Regions from separate parts of the Pseudoalteromonas sp. NZS11_1 genome, predicted to be linked through region 1. Evidence: predicted binding sites of a transcription regulator. Region 1 holds the regulator's gene; the other holds the start of a gene.
What was found. The regulator LexA, encoded in region 1, represses DNA repair genes until DNA is damaged. The targets are predictions, from matches to a motif close to TACTGTATNNNNATACAGTA.
Positions count from the first base shown of each region.

Region 2: a site for LexA is predicted at 8,368-8,387, ahead of uvrD (DNA helicase II). Genes of this name have one in related genera too.

Region 1 covers NZ_JADYXK010000017.1:6,042-17,810, reverse strand. Annotated here, with positions in the region: gene ctaD (cytochrome c oxidase subunit I) at 1-353, opposite strand, end outside; gene coxB (cytochrome c oxidase subunit II) at 353-1,495, opposite strand; gene lexA (transcriptional repressor LexA) at 1,979-2,596, opposite strand; gene I6F44_RS12675 (PaaI family thioesterase) at 2,764-3,204, shown strand; gene I6F44_RS12670 (hypothetical protein) at 3,205-3,585, opposite strand; gene I6F44_RS12665 (hypothetical protein) at 3,899-4,624, shown strand; gene I6F44_RS12660 (chaperone modulator CbpM) at 4,700-5,020, opposite strand; gene I6F44_RS12655 (DnaJ C-terminal domain-containing protein) at 5,020-5,988, opposite strand; gene I6F44_RS12650 (endonuclease) at 6,220-6,873, shown strand; gene I6F44_RS12645 (S41 family peptidase) at 6,973-8,592, shown strand; gene I6F44_RS12640 (hypothetical protein) at 8,592-8,963, shown strand; gene hmpA (NO-inducible flavohemoprotein) at 9,044-10,225, opposite strand; gene I6F44_RS12630 (NnrS family protein) at 10,246-11,478, opposite strand; gene I6F44_RS12625 (hypothetical protein) at 11,496-11,747, opposite strand.
Region 2 covers NZ_JADYXK010000002.1:219,695-231,463, forward strand. Annotated here, with positions in the region: gene I6F44_RS03680 (response regulator transcription factor) at 172-876, shown strand; gene I6F44_RS03685 (YifB family Mg chelatase-like AAA ATPase) at 873-2,384, opposite strand; gene I6F44_RS03690 (trimeric intracellular cation channel family protein) at 2,419-3,033, opposite strand; tRNA gene I6F44_RS03695 (tRNA-Met) at 3,953-4,029, opposite strand; tRNA gene I6F44_RS03700 (tRNA-Met) at 4,092-4,168, opposite strand; tRNA gene I6F44_RS03705 (tRNA-Met) at 4,248-4,324, opposite strand; tRNA gene I6F44_RS03710 (tRNA-Met) at 4,404-4,480, opposite strand; gene cysQ (3'(2'),5'-bisphosphate nucleotidase CysQ) at 4,617-5,420, opposite strand; gene nudE (ADP compounds hydrolase NudE) at 5,413-5,985, opposite strand; gene yrfG (GMP/IMP nucleotidase) at 6,047-6,694, shown strand; gene I6F44_RS03730 (dUTP diphosphatase) at 6,710-7,333, opposite strand; gene I6F44_RS03735 (YacL family protein) at 7,439-7,807, opposite strand; gene I6F44_RS03740 (hypothetical protein) at 7,924-8,148, opposite strand; gene uvrD (DNA helicase II) at 8,452-10,617, shown strand; gene I6F44_RS03750 (GNAT family N-acetyltransferase) at 10,595-11,769, shown strand, end outside.

The DNA.
Region 1 (11,769 bases):
TTATTCATTCTTGGCAATGCCATATCTGGCGCGCCAATCATGAGTGGTATCATCCAGTTAGCAAGACCAGTAAAGGCCGGCATAACCGCACCAAACACCATAATTAAACCATGCACGGTGGTCATTTGATTAAAAAAGTGAGGGTCGACCAACTGTAAACCTGGTTGAAATAATTCAGCTCTGATCACCATGGCCATTCCACCACCAATTAAGAACATGGTCAGCGAAAAAATTAAATATAAACTACCTATATCTTTATGATTAGTTGTGTAAAGCCAGCGTTTAAAACCTTTAGCTGGGTGATGAGCATGATGAGCTTCATTGGCGTTAGGTTGTTCTACTATGCTACTCATTAGTTCGCCTCCACTTTGGCATCAAGTGCTGCCTGTATTTGACTCGGTTGAATAACATCACCCGTATCATTACCCCACACATTACGTTTATAAGTAATAACCGCTGCTAATTGCTTTATAGATAACTGTTTGGCAAATGCTTGCATTGCCGTACCGGGTCGCCCATGGATAACTACATCAATGTGATCTTTTATATCGCCAAGCACTATAGGGCTGCCTTTAAGTGCAGGAAATACACCCGGTAACCCCATGCCAGTAGGCTGATGACATGCAGCACAATTGGCCATATATACTTGTTCGCCTAAAGTCATTAATTCTTCTTTTGGGAGGGTTTTATCAAGTAATGCGGCATCTGCTAATGCTGCTTTTTGTTTAGCCTGCTTTGCATCTGCAAGCCATGTTTTAAAATCAGCCTCAGATTTAGCGACCACCACAACAGGCATAAAGCCATGATCTTTACCACACAACTCAGCACATTGGCCTCGGTAAGTACCTTCTTCGTTTATGTTCGTCCATGTTTCGTTTATAAAGCCGGGATTCGCATCTTTTTTAACTGCAAAATCAGGTACCCACCAAGAGTGAATAACATCGTCAGAAGTCATTAAAAATCGTACTTTTTGATTTATTGGCAGTACGAGAGGTTTATCAACCTCAAGTAAGTAGTTAGGATTTTTATCTGCAAGATTCGCTATTTCATCTTGCGGGGTAGATAAAATAGAGTAGAACTCTACATCTTCACCCATATATTCATAATGCCATTTCCATTGCGAGCCTGTAATTTTAATAGTGAGATCAGCTTTGCTGGCATCTTCCATTGCAATTAGGGTTTTAGTGGCTGGTACTGCCATAGCAATTAAAATAACAAACGGGATTGCAGTCCAAAGTATTTCTACTTTAGTGCTTTCGTGAAATTGGGCAGGTACAGCCCCTTTAGATTTGCGGTGATGAATAAGTGCCCAAAACATAATTGCGAACACTATCACCCCAATCACACAACATATTATAAATATGGTCATGTGCAGCTGATATACATTATTGCTTATATCGGTTACGCCTTTGCGCATATTGTATTGGCTGTTAGCCAAAACTGGGTGCGAAAAAACACATAATATAAGCCACAAGGTAGAGGTCAGTTTACCCATGTGACGGCTCCTTTGATGCTATTGCGAATGCAAAGCGAAGAGGCATACGGCTTAAACGCCAATTCGTTATTTTTATTTTTTTAGTCAATCTCATTTAATATTGATTGGTTTTGCTGCGCCAACAACGTGTTTGTGTATATTGTGTGTTCTCAAAACTAAAAAGCTGTGAGTTATTATTAGCTCAGCACATTAATAATTAGCTAAAAAATGAACAACAAGCAAGTTTTAGTATAAAAAACAATCAGGTGATATTGAGTAATTAATAAAAAATCAGTAACCAACTAGGTAACAGGAAGTTCAAAAGATGAGCAAAACAAAGGGGTTTAACGCATTCGAAGGGGGAAAATATAAGTGCAAAAAAATTTACAGCTTAAATTGTCAGTGAGCTATTTATGCCCTATTTTTAGTGCGAATTTAAAACAAAAAATGCGTACTAATTAGTACGCATTTATAAAACTGCTTGTTTAAAAGCTATTTTTAAAGTCACATCCAATCAGCGTTTCTTATAACGCCAACGGCTAAGCCTTCAATATTAAAAGACTCATTCTCAAGATCTACTTCAATAGATTCAAAATCGTCGTTTTCAGCATGAAGTAATACTTTACGACCCGCTTTCTCAAGACGTTTTACAGTTACGTCTTCATCTAGGCGGGCAACAACAACTTGCCCGTTTTCAGCGGTTTGAGTACGATGTACAGCAAGTAAATCACCATCCATAATACCAATATCTTTCATGCTCATACCGTTAACGCGTAGTAAAAAATCTGCAGCCGGTTTAAACATTAATGGATCGATTTTGCAGTGACTTTCAACGTGCTCTTGCGCCAAAATAGGTGAACCAGCAGCAACACGCCCTATAAGCGGTAAACCTAATTGTTCTGGCTCTTCTTCTTCAATTAACTGAATACCACGGCTTGCACCTGGTTTCATTTTAATTGCGCCTTTTTTAGCAAGTGCTTTTAAATGTTCTTCAGCAGCATTGGCACTTTTAAAACCTAATGTTTGCGCTATTTCAGCACGTGTAGGAGGCATACCAGTGTCTTTAATAAAAACTTTAATTAGTTCGAGTATTTGAGCTTGGCGGTTCGTTAATGGTCGCATACAACTGGTTTTCCATACAGTACATTTAACTGTGAGTATATACAGTTAAATAAAAATCGCAAATTTAAATTAAGCCTTAAAATAGCCAAAGTAATTTCACTTGTGTACATTTTAGGGATATAACTAAAGCTAGATTTATAAATGATTAAAAAAGCAAAGGAGTCATTATGAGTATTTGGTACCAGCCCATCACTTTAGAGCTGTGCAAGCAGTTAGAACAAGGCATTGATGGCCAAGGAACATTAATGAAAACCATGGGAATAGAAGTCACTGAAATTGGTGATGATTACTTAGTAGCCACTATGCCGGCAATTCCTGAGCATCATAATCCAATGGGAATGGTTCACGGCGGTGCTAACGTTGTACTTGCCGAAACAGTTGCCAGCTATGCAGCTAACTTTGTTGTCGATTTTACAAAATTTTACTGCGTGGGGCAGGAAATTAGCGCAAGTCATTTAAAAGCATCTCGCAACGGCACTTTAACAGCAACGGCAAGAGCGTTTCATATTGGCAAACGTAGTTCAGTGTGGGAAATAAAAATTACAAATAGCCGCAATGAGCTGTGCTGCGTATCAAAAATGACCGCAGCAGTCGTAGAGCGAAGATAGTTACTTTTCGATTGGGTAAATTGTAATTTCCATACCCGCACCAATCGCAGATATACGTAGTAATGTATCTGCATCTAAGGCTTGATTAAAGCACTTAGGTGAAGTGCCTGATTCAAAACCAATATCAAACGTTCTACGTGAACAGCTTAACCATTGTTTTAGCGCGTTACGCGAACACGATTCAATAAGCTCACATATATGGTTTATTGCTTTGTCAGGCGTGTTTACTACACCTGTTGCTTCAATACGCGCTAATTGACGGTATTCGTCTTTGTCATAATGTAAAATCGTCGCGACTTTTTTCAAGTCTGCCACTAGCAAACTAATATCTTGCTTTGATTCAAGCTCAAGATCTACATTTAAAAATTGAATTTCCGACATCGTTTCGTATTTATCCTCTAATAATTTCATTGCAAACTTTAACGCAGTTTTACCGTTATACCAAATCAACTATGCTCTATTAACCACTTTATATAGATATTTCGCAGCTTTTAAGTATTTTTTAGCGTTTAAAGCTAGCTGGATATCAAACACTCAGCTCAATTAAACAAATAAGTCATGTTAGCAATTTAAGTGTAATCTTTTTTATTTTTAAATGATTACAGTAAGCTATAGTTTAAACTGCGACAAAATGTCGCAGTAACTAATCCCATTAATGTAATAAACTAGCCTCTAAAAATAATAAGACTAAAACATGAATAAAAAAATATTTAAGTATGCTCGCAAGTTACATAAATGGCTCGGTTATTTGCTCGCATTACAAATTTTAGCTTGGCTATTAGGTGGTTTAGTCATGAGCGCTATCCCTCTTGATAAAGTTCATGGGGAGCATCTTGCAACACGTACTCTTAATAACCCATTTACGCAGGCTGATTATGTTGCCTCCCTTGACGATATTGCATCTCAGGTGGTTAATCCAACACAAATAATTTTTGAGAACTTTTTAACCACACCTATAATTACAGTAATAAATAAAGATGAACAGCAAAGCTTTAACGGTATAACAGGCCGGCCTTTTGAGCCGCCAACTAAAATACAAATTACCGCAAATGCTAAAGCACACTTACTTATTGATGCTCAAGTGACAAGCGCTGTACTGCTAAAGCAAGGTATGCGAGAAGTTGGATATAAAACCAATGTTTGGCAGGTACAATTTGACGACACATTTAACACAACACTGTACTTGTCAGAAAATAACGGCAGAGTTGTCACCGTTCGCAGCACACTATGGCGAATTTTCGACTTTTTTTGGATGTTACATATTATGGATTACGATGAGCGAGAGGATTTTAATAATCCGCTGCTTATTAGTTTTGCAGCAACCAGCGTACTTTTTTGCCTAAGTGGAATATTACTACTTATGCAAAACATACGACTAAAACGATTTATCCGAATTAAAAGTAAGAATAAATCAAAGTAGTCATATTGGTTTTTAAGAACTAGCGCACTCTCACCAAAGACTAAATAAGCCCTAGGAAGTACCCAAGGGCAGATTTTATTCCAAGTGTTTAAATCGACTCAAATGTCGCTTTAACATTTCGTTTTCGAAAATCAACTCATCACGCTCATCCAGCAATTGTAAAACTAAAGCTATTGCCGACCAATCTAACGAAAAGTCATGTTGAATACGGGCCGCTTTTTTAACTAAGGTCACTGCAGATACCGTAAATTGCCACTGCGTAACATGCTTCCCCTCAATTGGAACCGCAATATTGTGCTCAACTAGCTCATATAAAATTGCTTCGCTAATATCACTACTCAAACATAGCTCTTTGCTAGTAAGTAAATCATCTTTTTGTGTCACGATAATTTGCATTATGGCTTGCTCCAGTTATTACGGGGATCAAAGTGAGCTTTTTCGGCTAATTCTTCCCAAAGTTTTTTACTGGTATCATCAACAGATGTTGGATTAACAATTTTAAGCACAGCAAATAAATCACCTTTGGCTTTTTTACTCATTAATCCCTTACCTTTAATACGCAAGCGTTGACCAGACTGACTATTAGATGGAATAGTTAATTGGATTTTGCCTGCCAACGTAGGTAAATTTATTTTTGTACCAAGAGCCGCTTCCCATGGTGCAAGAGGGACGACTATATTTAGGTTATGACCTTCAACATCAAATAATGGGTGGGGCACTAAACTAATTTGTAAGTACAAATCGCCATTTTGCCCGTTCGCTGACCCTAATCCGCCTTGCCCTTTTAGTCGAATTCGTTCGCCATTTACTGAACCTGCGGGAATTTTCACTTTAAGTGATTTTTTAATTTCAGAGACACGACCACTACTATCTCGCTGCGGTAACATAAACTCAACAGGCTTAACGGTATCAACTAAAGTCTCTTCAAGAAAAATCGGGAACTCTATTTCCACATCTTGTCCTTTTTGCGCGCGAGCGGCGTTACTTCTGCTCTGCCCGGAACGATTGAATCCACCGGCGCCGCCAAACATTGAATTAACAAAATCAGAAAACTCTTGATCGGTTTGAGGATCGCTTTGCTGATAATTACTTTGCGATGAGGCATTGTTACCACCATAATTACCTTGCTGTTGACGAGCACGATTTTGTTGATGACGACGTAACTCGTCGTATTTAGTGCGTTCTTCTTTGTTATGAATGACTTCGTAAGCTTCTGCTATTTCTTTAAACTTATCTTCTGCTTGAGGCTCTTTGCTTACATCTGGGTGATATTTTCTGGCTAATTTTTTATAAGCTACTTTAACCGCTTTATCGTCTGCATCAGGCGATATTCCGAGCACTGCATAATAATCAACAAATTTCATTTGCAATCCAAATCCCCATATTGAGTAAGCTTTAAGCATACTCCTTAACGTATAATCTTGTGTGGTTAAAATACGATAAATAGTAAGAAATAAATGAATAGTGAAAATAACTTTGAATAAAAAATTAATCGGACACTTTTTAGTAATATAAGTGCAGGCCTTAAGTTAACTTTATCTTTTATCTTCAAGGCTTTAAACTGCCTGTTCCTGTAGTTCACATTTGTGATGGATATGACTCGATTTATTCTGGCCTTACTGGCTTGCTGTGTGTGTTTTTCGGTATCTGCCGAACAATTTACCCGTTTTTCAACGGCTAAAAGACATTTAATTAAAACCCTCCCTGACAACGCCAAAAGTATTTACTGCGGTTGTGATATTAAAAAAGAAGGCAAAAAACTCATTCCTGATCCTTCTAACTGTGGTTACATTCCTCGAAATACACTTACCCGCTCAGGCAAAGTAAATGTGCGAGCACTACGCATTGAGTGGGAACATATTGTTCCGGCGTGGGAATTTGGTCATCAGCTACAATGTTGGCAAGATGGCGGACGTAAAAACTGCCGTAAAGTAAGTGCTAAATTTAGAAAAATGGAAGCTGATATAAATAACTTAGCGCCAGCTATTGGCGAAATTAATGCCGATCGCTCTAATTATCGTTTTGGCATGCTTAGCGAAAACGCCACACAGTATGGTCGCTGCGAAGTAAAAGTAAACTTTAAGCAACGTGTAGTTGAACCGCCTGTCTATGCACGTAAACGTATAGCCGACACTTACGCTTACATGCAGAAAACATACGGTTTAAAAATCTCTGATAAACAGCAAAAGTTATTTAATGCGTGGAAAAAGCAAGCATTTGCAGATACAAGTAGTGCGAGCAAGCTCTAAGCTTTAACACTCATTTACATAAATCAAAGTTATAAATGTTGAATAAACGAGCGAGTGTTGTAATATTTTAAACAACTTATTTACAGAAAGTCCTTAACTATGTTTAAAAATAATAAAACCTCGCTTGCCATTTTTGCAGCACTTTCGGGCTTTGCTTTAACAGGTTGTGGCGGCGGAGGCGGTATCGACTCTGCTCCTGTAGTTACCACGCCTATAGTTACAACACCTGTTAGTAGCAGCCCAACATGGACAGCGGCGGTATTTGAGCCCTCTAACGATTTAAAAAACTTTTGCGAAATCCCTCGTACGGGTAACGATCCCTTTAATAACAACAACCCCTACCCAGATCAAGCGGGTTCTGCCCTTTATGAAAAGCTTTGGCTTCGCTCTTGGAGCGACGAAACATACCTTTGGTATGATGAGATTGCCGATAACGACCCTGAAAGCTTTGCCACAGTAGCCGATTATTTTGCCCAATTAAAAACAGAGCAGCTTACCGACTCAGGTGCAAAAAAAGATAACTTTCATTTTTCAGAACCTACTGAAGATTACTTTCAAGAAGCGCAATCGGGCGTTACTTCTGGTTACGGTATAAATTGGGCGTTTATTGGCGATACAGCCGATCGTATTTTACGCGTTGCTTATCTTGAAGATGATTCGCCTGCAAGCCAAATAGGCTTTCAACGTGGTGATACCGTACTTTCAGTTGACGGTGTTAGCATTAATACCAATACAGAGTCGGGTGTAGATACGCTTAACGAAGGTTTATTTAGTCCTACTAACGGCGACTCACATACTATTGTTGTACGCAGTAACGATGGCGCCGAAAAAACATTTAATGTAACCGCTGGTAATATTGAACAAACACCTGTTCAAAATGTTAAAACGATTACAACCGCAAATGGTTCAAGCGTGGGTTACATGCAATTTAATAGCCATATAAGCATTGCCCAAGAAGGGCTTATTGATGCGGTAAATAAGTTTAAAACCGATGGTATTGATGAGCTTGTAATCGACTTTAGATATAACGGTGGTGGTTTATTAGCACTGTCGGCACAATTAGCTTATATGGTTGCCGGTAATGCCAACGTTAACAACCGCTTTTATTATCAAACTCAACAAAACGATAAACAACCCGTTGATTCGCCCTTCCCATTTATTGATGAAGAAATAGATTACTCTACTTTTTTTAGCACAGGTGAAAACCTACCTGATTTAAACCTATCAAAGGTTTATGTATTAAGCACATCAGGCACCTGTTCGGCATCAGAAGCTTTTATTAATGGTTTAAAAGGTATAGACGCAGAAGTTATTTTAATTGGCGACACAACCTGCGGTAAGCCCTATGGCTTTACCCCAACTCATAACTGCGCAACAACCTATTACACTATTCAGTTTAGTGGCGTAAATAGCAAAGGATTTGGCGAATACGCTGCGGGGTTTACACCAACCCCTACTCCACAATTTGATGCTGATGTTCAAGGTTGTGAAATTGAGGACGACTTTGATCATCAGTTAGGCGACAGTGACGAGGCCGTTTTAGCCACCGCATTATTTCATGTTGAAAATGGCAGTTGTCCAGTTAGAACGGCTGCTGCAAAAGCAGAACCAGCTAATTTTTCAAGCTCTCGTGAATCTCTCATTCCTTTAAATATGCCGGTACAATTTACCCAGCGTAATATGGACTTAACTTGGCCAACGCTGGGTGAGGAAAGGTAATGGCTAAATTATTACTCCCATTAGCCACCTTGCTCGCTTTAGGCGGATGCCAAAGTGTAGATAGTGAGCCTGCTAAACCCGCTATATTAACGAGCGTTAATCCCAGCGTTATTACAACACTACAACAGGCAATTCAACAAGCTAAGGGAGGCACATTAGTAACACTTGCCGATTCGGTATTTACTAAACGTAGCGAACTGCTAATTGATCATGCAATGAGTAAAGGGTCTGATGGCAGAGTAATTATGGGCGCGCATAATATAAAATCTGAGAAGTTTATTTTGCAACTACGTAATAACCAATGCGAGCTTTACTATCCTAAAAAAGAGCTTACTACAGTACTTGAAGGTGTTACCTGTAAAGAGTTATAAGGCACTTTATTAATGTTTATAAATTAATAAAAAAGGCGCGCAGCATATCGCTGCGCGCCTTTTTCTATTTTAAAGCGTTATTACAAGTCTTGATGCGGACCAAACACTTCATAATGAATCTGCTCGTTTTTAACACCTAACTCAAGTAACTGGTTTTTTATAAATGCCATAAAACCGGCAGGACCACATAAGTAAAAGTCACCATTACTCAATGGTAGCTGTGCTTGTACTGCGTTTAGGTTCATTAACCCAGTAAAGTCAGCGCCCTCTGTCGCTTGGTTAAACCACGTCATTGTTTGTAAGCGGTTATAAACTGCATTTAACTCATTTAAATATTTTGAAAACGAATGCTGCTGAGTATTTTCGCAGGCATGTAAATACATAATCTCTTGATTAGAGTTGTCACTTAATAACGTTTCAAGCATAGCCAGCATTGGCGTTTGCCCAACACCTGCTGAAATGAGTACCGCTGGACTTGTATTATTACGTAAAAAGAAGTCTCCTGCCGGCGGGTATAGCTCAACAATAGTGCCTTGCTCTAATGAGTGTAAATAATTAGACACCATGCCAGGCTTTGGCTGTAGCTCTTTTTTAACACTAATACGGTAGTTTTTAGCGTTACTTTTTTGTGAAATAGAATACTGGCGAATTTCTTCATATTCAGCGCCCTCTGGCTTAACTTTAATACCTAAATACTGCCCTGGTTTATGTGTAATAACAGCTTCGCCATCAACTGGCGTAAGTGTAAAACTCGTTACTAGTTCTGATTCAGCCTGTTTGTTGGTTATTTCAAATTGGCGAGTTCCCGCCCAACCACCGTGTTTATTTTTACTGTGCTCATACAAAGCAGCTTCTTCGGTTATACAAATATCAGCAAGTACGCCGTAAGCTTCGCGCCAAGCGTATTCAACATCGGGAGTAAATTGCTCAGGAAGAAGCTCTTTAAGCGTACCAATTAAGTGTGCACCTACAATAGGGTAATGCTCAGGTAAAATATTCAAGCTTGTATGCTTATGATTAATACGTGTTAGCGCTTCTTTTAATACGGCTAAATTATCAATATTTTGTGCATACGCAGCCAATGCATTAAAAAGTGCAAATTGCTGACGACCTGTATCTTGATTCGCCATATTAAAAATATTTTTAAGCTCAGGATTATGGCTAAATAAACGCTTATAAAAATGATCGGTAACAACCGTACCCGCCTCTGCTAATAACGGAACTGTGCTTTTTACAATCTCAATGGTTTTATCAGATAACATATGTGTTTCCTATGGATGAACTAACCACGACGCCCATCAACACGACGCCGCGTTAATATAGGTGTGCAGTGAATTAAAAATAATGAAAAAGCCACTAACCACAGCAAAGCACTTATTTGCCAAGCAAGGTGAGGCCCAATAATAAAAGGGAGTAATGAACGAGTAATAGCGGCCACAAGCAAAAACGCAAAAGCAACAGCCATGTAATGAGGAATAGCGAGTGTACGCCCTGTATGACCATGTGATACACGCGTCATCATTGCTAAAATCATCATACCTATTGTGCCAATAGTGATTAAGTGCAGCGCATCTTTAAATTGTATTGCACTGCTATAAAAGCTAAATGCAACCATCATTAACCCTACGCCTAACGCTAAGTAGGAAAAATGTAAAGACCATAACAACGGCACTCTCAATACCTTGCTATCCCACCAAAAACCAGCCCTGACCAGGTGAAGCGCAGCAACAGTTGCAACAACTAACGCAGGATTAATCGTGTTCAAAAACAACTTGTTGATGAAAAATAAAGTGATAGCCAAAATAGATAAATACATCACCGCTTTATCTATTTTAGGAGTGCGAACTTGTGCGGTTAAACCTAGACCTTTAGCGGTAAAAAATGGTAGAACGCGACCCGCAACAATGCCAACTAGTAAAGTAATTACCAGTACTGCGGTATCAACCACACCAAGTGCAAGCTGCATGTTTTGTTTTAAAACAAGTATTAAATACAATACATTGAGCCCACAAAGCACAGCTAAAATAGCTAAAAACGGATAGTTACTTTTGCTATTGGCTTTTAATAACATATTAGCCAGTACTGCTATGGCGCCTAGCCACCAAATAACTTGTAATGTAAGTGCAGCATATAAATTAAAATGAGCAATATCAGGCAATATCACAAAAAAGGCTAAGCGCGCTGCAAGCCATATAAACGTAAGCCACATAAGGGCTTTCCCACTTATGCTCGGTACGCCTGTCCATGTTTGTGCAGCGGTAAGTAAAAAGCCAACAGCTACAACTCCTGCAAAGCCAAACAGCATTTCGTGCGCGTGCCATAATGTCGCAGGTATCGATGAGTGCCAACTTGCATGGCCTGTTAAAATAAGTAGCCAATACCCCACCGACAAAAATGCCAATAAGCCACCGCCTAAAAAGAAAGGTCTAAAAGCGAGCATCCATAATGGCCATTGAGATACTTGATGAATAGCAACGCGTGCTGGCATTGGCTCAGTTAAGTTTATAGGGCGCATTATCGTACCTCCTGCCCTCAACCATGTTGTGCAACACAGCGCAGCACGTAACTTACTTTTAAAATAGCAGCAATAACAATAGTGCCAATATGAGCTGATACTTGCACCGCAATAGAAAAGTACTCAGCAAACGGGTAGCTAATTAAAATACTTGCCGTAGTACACACTAAACTCACAGCTAATGCAGTATTGGCAGCAAATAATACTGTTTCGTATAGTGAACTAAACTGTGTTTGATTATTTAAATTATTCAGCATTAGTGTGTTCATGGCGATCTCTGTAACTAACTAC
Region 2 (11,769 bases), on a different contig from region 1:
AGTATTAATTATTTAGCACCTTTTAATTAGTTTAAAGGTGCTAACCTCATCCTCTAATAACGTCTTATACACCTTTGAAATATTAAGTTACTTAAAACTAATAAACCCCCTTCTCAGCATTTACCTAATGGTGCTACCATACAGAGCTATAAGCATTCAAAATAAAGTACTATGGCTATTAATGTTTTATTGGTTGAAGACGATGAACTACTCGTTAAACGCATCCAAAATCACTTTGCAGATACCGAATTTACAATAGAGGTAGACCCAACTGGCGCTGATGCACTTAACATTGTAAGGCAGCGGGTAAACCTGCGCGGTGCTATATCATTAGCCATAATTGACATTGTTTTGCCAAAGCGTGATGGGCTTCAGCTGGCAAAAGAATTAAACACACTTACCGATATTGGCGTTATTGTATTATCGAGTCGTGACTCCCAAGCCGATCGTATTGCAGGCCTTGCACAAGGCGCTGATGACTATATTTGTAAGCCCGTCGATTTACTTGAGTTAGAACTTCGCATGCGCGCGCTCTATAAGCGTGTTGCAGTTAACCTAGAAGACGACGAAAGCGAAGAATTTATAGAGTATGCTGACTTTAAGCTTCACCCCGATAACCGCACACTAATTACTGCTGCAGGCGTTGAATCACGCTTAACTGAAGCCGAACATAAAGTGCTTATTTGCTTAATTAGTAATGCGGGTAAAGCCACATCCCGTGAAAAAATATCAGAAGAAATAGGCCAGCCCGATTGGAGTCCAAACGATCGTACTGTTGATGTGCTGATTGGTCGTTTACGTAAAAAATTAAATGACGAAAAAGATCAAAAACGCATTGTTACCGTACGCGGTAAAGGCTATATGCTCTCTATTTAATACTTAGTTAATTGCGCAATAAGACGCTCAAATGCGCGGTAATTAAGTGCCTCTTTAAGCTCATTTAAACTAATGTTTTCAGCGCCTTTTAAATCACTAATAGTACGCGCCACTTTAATCACTCTATGATAAGAGCGTGGCGATAAAGACAACTTCTCGCTTGCTCTGGCTAAAAACTGCAACTCTGCAGGCGCTAGTACACAGTGCACACTCATTTCTTTATTATTAAGCCTCGCATTAACCTTACCTTGACGTTTTAGTTGTAGGTAATAAGCCGTTTCAACTCTTGCTCTAACCTCAGCACTACTTTCCTCCGGCTGAGTACTTTGTAGTTCAACACTCGTTAAACGAGGTAGTTCTATTTGCAAATCAATACGGTCAATAAAAGGTCCTGATACTCGCGATAAATAACGCATAACTTGATCGGGAGTTGCCCGCTTATCAGTATGGCTCCCTGTTGGGCTTGGATTTAATGCTGTAATAAGCTGAAACTGCGCCGGAAACTCCATTTGCCTAGCTGCACGTGAAATAGTAACTGTACCGGTTTCCATTGGCTCACGCAGTGAATCAAGTACCTTACGCTCGAATTCCGGTAACTCATCTAAGAAGAGCACACCGTTATGTGCCAGAGAAATTTCACCAGGTTTGGGATTCGAAGAGCCCCCCACCAAGGCAACAGCTGAACAAGTATGATGTGGATTACGAAATGGCCGCTGTCGCCAATTAGTTAAATCTATGGATTGCCCAATAATAGAGTAAAGCGCAGCTGTCGAAATAGCTTCATCGTCCGACATAGTAGGCATTATAGTTGCCATTCGCTGGGCCAGCATCGATTTACCAGTACCTGGAGGGCCTAAAAATAATAAATTATGCCCGCCAGCTGCAGCAATTTCGAGTACTCGCTTTGCACCGGGCTGACCTTTCACATCGCTTAAATCAAGTAAAAAGTCAGGGGCTTGTGTGCAGTCGGGATACTCTATATTTAATGGTAAGGGTTGTTGATTAAGTAAATCCCCCCACACTTCTTGAATAGAGCTTACGGCTTTGCGTTTAACGCCATTAACTAGGCTTGCTAGGCTGTCGTTTGCAAGAGGTAAAAAGCAGCAACGATCTTGCTCTTTTGCAGCAAGTACCGAAGGTAAAATAGCGTTTACACCACGCACCTCACCATTAAGAGCAAGCTCACCATAAAACTCGTACTTGTGAATATCAGGACACACTATTTGCCCAGAGGCGACTAAAATACCCACCGCAATAGCAAGATCAAACCGTCCGCCATCTTTTGGCAAATCGGCAGGGGCTAAATTTACAGTTATTCGTTGATCGGGAAAACCAAATTGTGAGTTTTCGAGTGCGCTACGTACTCTATCTTTTGATTCTTTAACGGACGCTTCGGGCAGGCCTACTATATGAAAAGCGGGTAAACCATTTCCTAGGTGAACTTCTACAATAACTTCAGGGGCATTTATACCCACTTGAGCACGAGAAAATATACGAGCTAACGACATTCCTTATCCTAGTAAATGGTGTGATTACACCAGTTTAGTCAGGATATTTAAAAACGTGTAATGTGATTTGCCATTTTATAGCAGCTAAACGAAGTAATAAGGTCATTAACATACCTAATACCATCGCCATTTCGGTTACTAACGAAAAACTAATGCCAAGCGTATAAACAGTGCCACCCGCTATACAGGTAATAGCGTAAAGCTCACCTTTTAATAGCATAGGGATCTCGCGTGCAAGCACATCTCGAATTAATCCACCAAAGCAGCCTGTAATTACAGCCATAATTACCGCTGTCATATCGGGCATACCAACAAGCTGCGCTTTTTGCGCCCCCATTACTGCAAAAAAAGCTAAACCAAACGCATCCGCTGTTTGTAAAATATAATGAGGTATCGGCTTTTGTTTATTTATAAGGCGTGTTGTAACAAATACTGAAGCTAGTATGGCAAAAAAGTAACTTTGATCGTGTAACCAAAACACAGGAACATCTAAAATTAGATCTCGCACTGTACCACCACCAATAGCAGTTACCGTCGCTAAAACTACGACTCCAAAGCCATCCATTTTTTTTTCGTACGCTAGCAAAGTGCCCGACACAGCAAACACCGCAATGCCTATTAAATCAAACCAGTGATAAAGTTCTGTCATGTGATGTGTATTGTTACTTAAAATCTTTTAACCGTTTTAACATAAAATACTCTTTTTTAAAAAATAAGTTATTTGTTAAACGTCACAGATATTAGAGTAAAGTCATTAAATAAAGCAGAATATAAGGTATTTTATCAAACTGCTGACACAAAAATCACTCGATAAAGAGTGCGATTTTGTTTTAAATTTTTAGATATTTAATTTCAGTGGTTGCGGGAGCTTGGGTTTGTAAAAAGCGAACCGACGACCTTCGCTTACTTATGCAGAGTATTTTGCGTAGTAACGGTGAGTTTTATAATTATAGGAATTCATTAAACTGCAGACGCAAAAAATCACTCGATAAAGAGTGCGATTTTGTTTTAACTTTTTAGGTATTTAATTTCAGTGGTTGCGGGAGCTTGAGTTTGTAAAAAGCGAACCGACGACCTTCACTTACTTGTGCAAAGTATTTTGCGCAGTAACGGTGAATTTTATAATTATAGGAATTCATTGAACTGCAGACGCAAAAAATCACTCGATAAAGAGTACGATTTTGTTTTGAATTTTTAGATATTTAATTTCAGTGGTTGCGGGAGCTTGAGTTTGTAAAAAGCGAACCGACGACCTTCGCTTACTTATGCAGAGTATTTTGCGTAGTAACGGTGAGTTTTATAATTATAGGAATTAATTAAACTGCAGACGCAAAAAATCACTCGATAAAGAGTGCGATTTTGTTTTAGCTTTTTATGTATTTAATTTCAGTAGTTGCGGGAGCTTGAGTTTGTAAAAAGCGAACCGACGACCTTCGCTTACTTGTGCAAAGTGTTTTGCCCAGTAACGGTGAGTTTTATAATTATAAGAATTTATTAAACTGCAGACGCAAAAAATCACTCGATAAAGAGTGCTATTTTGTTTTAACTTTTTAGGTATTTAATTTCAGTGGTTGCGGGAGCCGGATTTGAACCGACGACCTTCGGGTTATGAGCCCGACGAGCTACCAGACTGCTCCATCCCGCGCCTGAAATTTGTAGACTTGTTTAAAGTTGCTTACATTACAACTTGGCTTCCAATTAAAGAATTGGTTGCGGGAGCCGGATTTGAACCGACGACCTTCGGGTTATGAGCCCGACGAGCTACCAGACTGCTCCATCCCGCGCCTGTATATTTTAAGTCTATCGACTACTTTATTTTATCTCTTAAGCTAGAGTTTACAGTAACCAAATCTTATAAAAAATTGGTTGCGGGAGCCGGATTTGAACCGACGACCTTCGGGTTATGAGCCCGACGAGCTACCAGACTGCTCCATCCCGCGCCTGTATATTTTAAGTCTATCGACTACTTTATTTTATCTCTTAAGCTAGAGTTTACAGTAACCAAATCTTATAAAAAATTGGTTGCGGGAGCCGGATTTGAACCGACGACCTTCGGGTTATGAGCCCGACGAGCTACCAGACTGCTCCATCCCGCGCCTGTAATTTCTTTAAAACATTTTCGTAATATTTACGAGCCTGCCTTGAAGAGAGCGCTACTATATAGGAATAAACATTTAATGCAAGGCCTAAACTAATTAAAGTTGTTCAACCGAACAAAAAGCAATCAAATTGCTATTCTGCGCTCAACCTTTGATGCGGATTAATCATTTTTTGCCATTCCCAGTCTGGATGTCCCATCACTATAAAGTCAGGGTTCTCAGTACTCTCGCGTTGGTTGTACGTTAGCGGGTTAAATTCTGCATCGGTAATACAACCACCGGCTTCTTCAACAATAACTTGTGAAGCACCTGTATCCCACTCTCCCGTTGGACCAATTCTTAAAAAACAATCTGCTTTGCCTTCTGCAACAGTACAAGCTTTTAATGAGCACGAACCAATAGCAATAGTTGTAAACTGACTATTTAAATACTGACTCACCGCTTCTATTTTTTGGCGGCGGCTCACTGCAAGCGTCAAGTTCTCTGGCGGCGCTACAGATATTTGCTTATCAATTGAGTTTTCACGTTTAAAGGCACCATTTTTAGCTGTAGCAAAATAAGTCACACCTTTTGCAGGCCAATGAATAACGCCAAGCACAGGATGATTATTTTCAATCAATGCAATGTTTACTGCAAAGTCGCCACTTTCTAAAATAAATTCGCCTGTACCATCCATCGGATCGAGCAACCAATAGCGCTGCCAGTCATGTCTGTCGGCGAGTGCTGGTATAGGTGTTTCTTCCGACATAATTGGGATATCGGGCGCTAAGACTTTTAATCCAGCAACCAGTACGTCATTTGCTGCTAAGTCAGCTTTGGTAACAGGCGTATTATCTGATTTCTCTTGTTGGCCAATATCGCCTTTTTTATAAATGGCCATAATTGCATCGCCAGCACGCTCAGCTAATTCAATACACGGTTCGATTAATTTATTCATCGGCAGCTCCAGACGCTAAATACTTATCTAATAATAGCAAAGCTGCAACACTGCGTGCTTCGGTAAAATCTTCTTGGTCTAATAATGACTGCCACTGAGTTAATGGCCACTTAACAACAACAAGCGGCTCTGGTTCGTCGCCAATAAGGGTTTGTGGGTATAATTGCTTAGCAAATAAAATATGCATAGTGGCATTAAAGTAACTCGGCGCCATTGTTACTGTTCTTAATGGTTTAAAATACTCAGCACCAAAGCCAATTTCTTCTTTAAGCTCTCTGTTAGCAGCTTGCTCTGGCGTTTCGCCCGGATCGATTAAGCCTTTAGGAAAACCTAACTGGTAATCGTTTGTGCCCGCACAGTATTCACGTACAAGTAGTAATTCGTTGTCTGCACTTAACGGAACAATCATCACTGCTCCCCGGCCACCGCCGCGAATTCGCTCATACTGGCGCTCTTCGTTATTAGAAAACTTTAGCTCTAAAGACTCCACAGTAAACAGGCGGCTTTTAGCGACAACATTGTTACTGAGGATTTGTGGTGGTGTTGGGTGCTTTTTCTGTGTCATTGGCGTTAATTTGCTATCATGGCAGTTAGTTCAATAATAAACCTTATAAGTTGAAATTCCTATGTTAAATTGGTCAAAAATCGATACCGTTTTGCTCGACATGGATGGAACATTACTCGATTTACATTACGACAGTCATTTTTGGCTTAACGTTATTCCTGCGCAACACGCATTAGCAAGGGGCATTAGCCTAGATGCAGCTAAAGCAGATATTTTAAAACGCTATCAAGCTGTGAGCTGTCAAATACAGTGGTATTGTTTAGATTATTGGGAGCAGCAATTAAGCTTGCCTATAATGGAGCTTAAACGAGAGTCTCAGCATTTAATTAAAATGCGCGAAGACGTACCTCATTTTTTAACTGAGCTTAAAAAAGCAGGCAAAGAGTTAATTTTACTTACCAACGCCCACCCTGAGAGTGTCATGCTTAAATTTGAGCATACAGCGATTGATAACTACCTAGATGGCGTAGTGTCTACTCATGAATATGGAGTAAGTAAAGAGCAACAAAGTTTGTGGCACCAAGTACAAAAAGACTTAGGGTTTAATAAGCAGCGCACTTTGTTTGTAGATGACAGTGTGCCGGTTTTGAATGCCGCACGAGAATACGGCATTGAGCACTTACTTGCAGTTGCTAACCCAGATAGCCAACAACCACATAACGAAATAGCCGATTACCTAAGTGTTACCGACTATCGTAAGATTATCTAACTCAACTTACGTGACTTAAATTTTTGGGTAACGCGCTTCTAGCCCTTGATATACTAACTTTGCAAAATCTGCATGTTCTGTATCAAGGCTTTTAACTACTTCAACTAAATGCTCGTTATCTTCTTGCCCATTCCATTCTTTAATATAGCTACCATCTTTGTAACCGTGATCTTGGCGGAAAAAGTTTAACGTGTTTTTACCTACGTAGCCGCGATATAAATCATCAATATCCATACCCATTTGCGCCATACAGCCGGCAAAGGCACCTGCATTAAACGTTTTATCAGCAACAGCAGACGCCGCCAATATCTCTAGTGTTTGTTTAAAGTCATCAGCTTGTTGAGCATTGCTAAGCTCAGTTTCAAGTTGCTTTGCTAAGTCTTCGTAGCTAGTTTCACCGTCAATTCTAAGCGATAGACCAAAATGAAAAATATCAACTAACTCTAAAATAACTTGTTCAGTATCTGGTGTTTGTTTTTTCCACCATTTCCAACCATGATGATCCAACATTTCAGCACACTCAACCCAAATAGCGCGGTACCATTCAAACCCTTGAGTAAACCATTGCTCATGTACTTTAGTATTCATGGCGTTTTGCATTTCTAGCATCACTACTAGCTTGTTTAAATTGGCAGACATATCAGTTCCTGTCGTTTTGGTTGGCGTAATTTTCGTTGGTGTAATAATACAGATAAAATGCTGATTGTGCATTGCTGTATATTTTTATTAGTGTCCTAATTATGTTTATCGTGACGTCGTAAACTCATGCCATGAATCAATTAAATCAATGAAATCTTCAAAGCCACAACCACTACTTAAACCATTTTCTTCAAGCGCTAAATCGTCATCTTGATACGCTATTAGGTCTTCGCTGTCTTGATGAAGTGCATGGGCTTCAAATAATGCTTCGTCTTTCGTTAATATTAAATCTATTTCTTGGCCTTTTAGCGTTAGCGGCTCATAGCTTGAACTTACCGATGCAATAAGCGCTTGCACCATGGCTACTTTGTCTTTGCCTATTTCTTCGTTTAGCCAGCGACCAATAATAGCGTGTTCACTGCTTATTTTAATACGTAGCCCACTAATAGGGTCGCGAATAAATTGATATTCCATAGGGTTTGCCTGTAAATCTTTAATTGCGTAATTATATACGTAAACGCCCGTAAACCACAGGACATATAAAGTAAAATAGCGCCACATGGGCGCTATTTTACTCAACTTGAAAACCGTTAACTTCGCGATCTATAACGCGCTGCGTCAATAATCGACCATAAGTAAATAATAGGCACAAGTACAAAGCCTACAAGCACATAAATTAGTGCGTAACTTATTATAATAGCGAGTGCAAAAAATATAGCCGCTAAAATACGCCCTTGCACTAACTGCCCTAAACCAGGAAAAAATATATTACATAATGCTGCGATTACGTTACCGCCAGAACCTTGATCTGCCATACTAACCTCTGTATTTATTTGATTTTATAATTATTTACTTACACACTCTATGCCAATTTATTAAAGCTTACAAATCAAATAGTTAAATTAGTCTAGATTTAGAGAGTTAGTAAATTTTGCTAACTTTAGGTCAAATTAGAAATTTTTGTTATGTGTTTGCACTTTTCTATTCGCTCAATTAATTAGCAAGTTACTCGTTTTGAACACTATTTTATAAATAGCTGTTTATAAAAACAGTATTTTATTTAGCCTAACAAAAACACCTGTTATACTGGCCACAATATTGATTAAAAAGGCGTAACGATGGACGTTTCACAATTACTCGATGGCTTAAATGACAAACAACGCGATGCCGTTGCAGCCCCACTACAAAACATGCTGGTATTAGCAGGTGCTGGGTCTGGTAAAACACGAGTGTTAGTTCATCGTATTGCGTGGCTTATGCAAGTTGAGCAAGCCTCCGCTTACAGTATTTTTGCAGTTACTTTTACTAATAAAGCCGCTAAAGAAATGCGTGGCCGCGTTGAAGAAACACTAAAGGCCCCTGTAGGTGGCATGTGGATTGGTACTTTCCATGGTTTATCGCATCGTATTTTACGTGCTCATCACCGTGAAGCTAACTTACCTGAAGCCTTTCAAATTTTAGACTCTGACGATCAGCTTAGAATGATCAAGCGCTTATTAAAATCGATGAATATTGATGATAAAAAATGGCCCGCTAAGCAATTTGGCTGGTACATAAGCGCCAAAAAAGATGAAGCACTTCGCCCTAAAGATATTCAAGCATACGATATTAATGAGCAAATGATGCTGCGTGTTTATGCCGCCTATCAAGAGGCCTGTGATAGAGCGGGCCTAGTTGATTTTGCTGAAATATTACTACGCAGCTACGAAGTGTTAAAAAATAACCCTACGTTACTGCGTCATTATCAGCAACGCTTTGCACATATGCTCGTAGACGAGTTCCAAGATACAAATACCATTCAATATGCTTGGTTAAAGTTACTTGCTGGCGATACTAACAGCATTATGATTGTAGGCGACGATGACCAAAGCATTTATGGTTGGCGTGGTGCTAAAATCGAAAACATTAAACGTTTTTTAACTGACTTTAGCGCTGAAACCATTCGTCTTGAACAAAACTACCGTTCAACCGCGACTATTTTGAAAGCGTCCAACGCATTAATTCAAAATAACTCAGAACGTATGGGTAAAAGCTTGTGGACCGACGGTAACGATGGCGAGCCAATCTCTATTTATGCAGCATTTAATGAGTTAGACGAAGCACGCTTTGTAAGTAGCAAACTACGAAGCTGGTTAAATGCAGGTAATGCCCTACAAGATGCCGCAATTTTATACCGTAGTAACGCGCAATCTCGTGTACTTGAGGAGGCCATGCTGCAAGAAGGCTTAAAATACCGTATTTATGGTGGTATGCGATTCTTCGAACGACAAGAAATTAAAGATGCGCTTTCGTATTTACGCCTAGTAGGTAATCGTCAAGACGATGCCGCGTTTGAGCGTGTAATTAATACGCCAGCACGCGGTATTGGTGATAAAACATTGAGCCATATACGAGATTGTGCACGAGCAGAATCGTTACCGCTTTGGTATGCCGCAAAAGCAATTGTAGAACAACAGCACTTATCTGGTCGTGCTTCTGGTGCAGTAAGTAAGTTTGTAGAACTAGTTGAACAAATAGAAGATAAAATTAGCGATCTAACTTTGCATGAGCAAGCCAAGTACACAATTCAAACCTCAGGCTTAATGGCAATGTACCAAGCTGAAAAAGGTGAAAAAGGCCGTGCTCGCGTAGAAAACTTAGAAGAGCTAATTAGCGCATGTGACCAGTACGAACTTCCTGAAGACGAAGAATACAGCTCGCCTTTACAAGGCTTTTTAGCACATACATCACTTGAGTCAGGTGAAGGACAAGCAGAAGAGCACGAAGATGCCGTTCAAATGATGACACTTCACTCAGCTAAAGGATTAGAGTTTCCGTTAGTGTTTATGGTGGGCGTAGAAGAGGGCATGTTCCCTTCTCAGCAAAGTAACGAAGAGTCTGGCCGCTTAGAAGAAGAGCGCCGCCTTTGTTATGTAGGCATGACACGAGCAATGGATAAGTTATACATTAGCCATGCTGAGAGTCGCCGCTTATACGGGCAAGAAAAATACCATAGCCCATCACGCTTTTTACGCGAAATACCTGAGGACTGCGTAGAAGAAATCCGTATTAAAACACAGGTTTCTCGTCCGCCTGCCGCCGGGCGTTTTAGCGCATCAGTTAGCCATGCCGCATTTGAAGACAGTGGTTTTAACTTAGGGCAACGAGTTTTGCATGCTAAGTTTGGTGTTGGTACCGTACTTAATTACGAAGGCAGTGGCGCGCAATCTCGCGTACAAGTTAACTTTGACGACCTTGGCAGTAAATGGTTAGTAACGGCCTATGCACGATTACAAGCTGTATAAATCTCACCTAAATGAGTTAGAACAACAACTAGCTGGCGCGTATCATCGTCAGCTAGTGTTGATTACCGGCAGCCCTGCTTGGTGTTATGAATTACTTAACTCATTAATAGATGAAAACAATACACTTGTTGTATCAAAGCAGTGCGCGATTAAAAATTCGTACTGGCCTACTCGCACTCACCAAATTTTAGGGCAAGAATTTGCTCACGCTGTTTATAATGGTTTTAGTGGTTTGCACCCTGATAAACTTGCAGCACTTACCGGCACCGTTAAAGCAGGCGGTATACTGTTTTTATTACTGCCCGAATTAAATGATTTAGCCTTTTGGCAAGACCCCTCATTAAGTACAGTGCAATCACACGGTCAGAGTATTGACTACAGTTTATTTAATAATCGTTTCGCGGCTATTATTAAGCGGTTACCCGCTTTTCATTTTAGTGAACAAAATGGCTGTATTAGTAATCTCGTCAGCTCTGTTACGCATAATAAAATTGACTATCTACCACAGCAAAACTGCGTTGAACAAATAGTAAAAGTAGCTAATGGCCGTGCCAACAGACCTTTACTCATTAATGCTGATAGGGGTAGAGGCAAGTCGGCAGCACTTGGCTTAGCTGCCGCAAAATTGACTGATAAAAAAGTAATTATTTGCAGCACTCAGTTTAAAGCGACCCATAGTAGCTTTAAACATTTAGCCAACGAGCTGAGCCTTCAATACAACGCTGAACATAAACAGCTCGCCAACTTGCACTACGTTGCACCTGACGCGTTATTAAATGCATTACCTGAGTGCGATTTATTACTCATTGATGAAGCTGCCGCGATCCCTGTTCCGTTATTGCTAAAAATGCTAGCTCATTACCCTCGTATAGTCTTTGCAAGTACACTGGTTGGGTATGAGGGCAATGGTAGGGGTTACACCATTCGCTTTAGTAACTATATAAAAGCGCACTATAAAGCCTCTAAAGTTGTAACGCTTGATGAGCCACTGCGTTTTGCCAAACACGATCCCCTCGAGAAGCACATTCGCACCTTGCTTGCACTCGATGCACAATATAAAGAGTTAAGTAGTGAGCAATTAGAGCAGCCAGTTCATAGCGAAATAACTCAGCAATCCCTTGTAAACAATGAGCCTTTACTGCAACAAGTTAT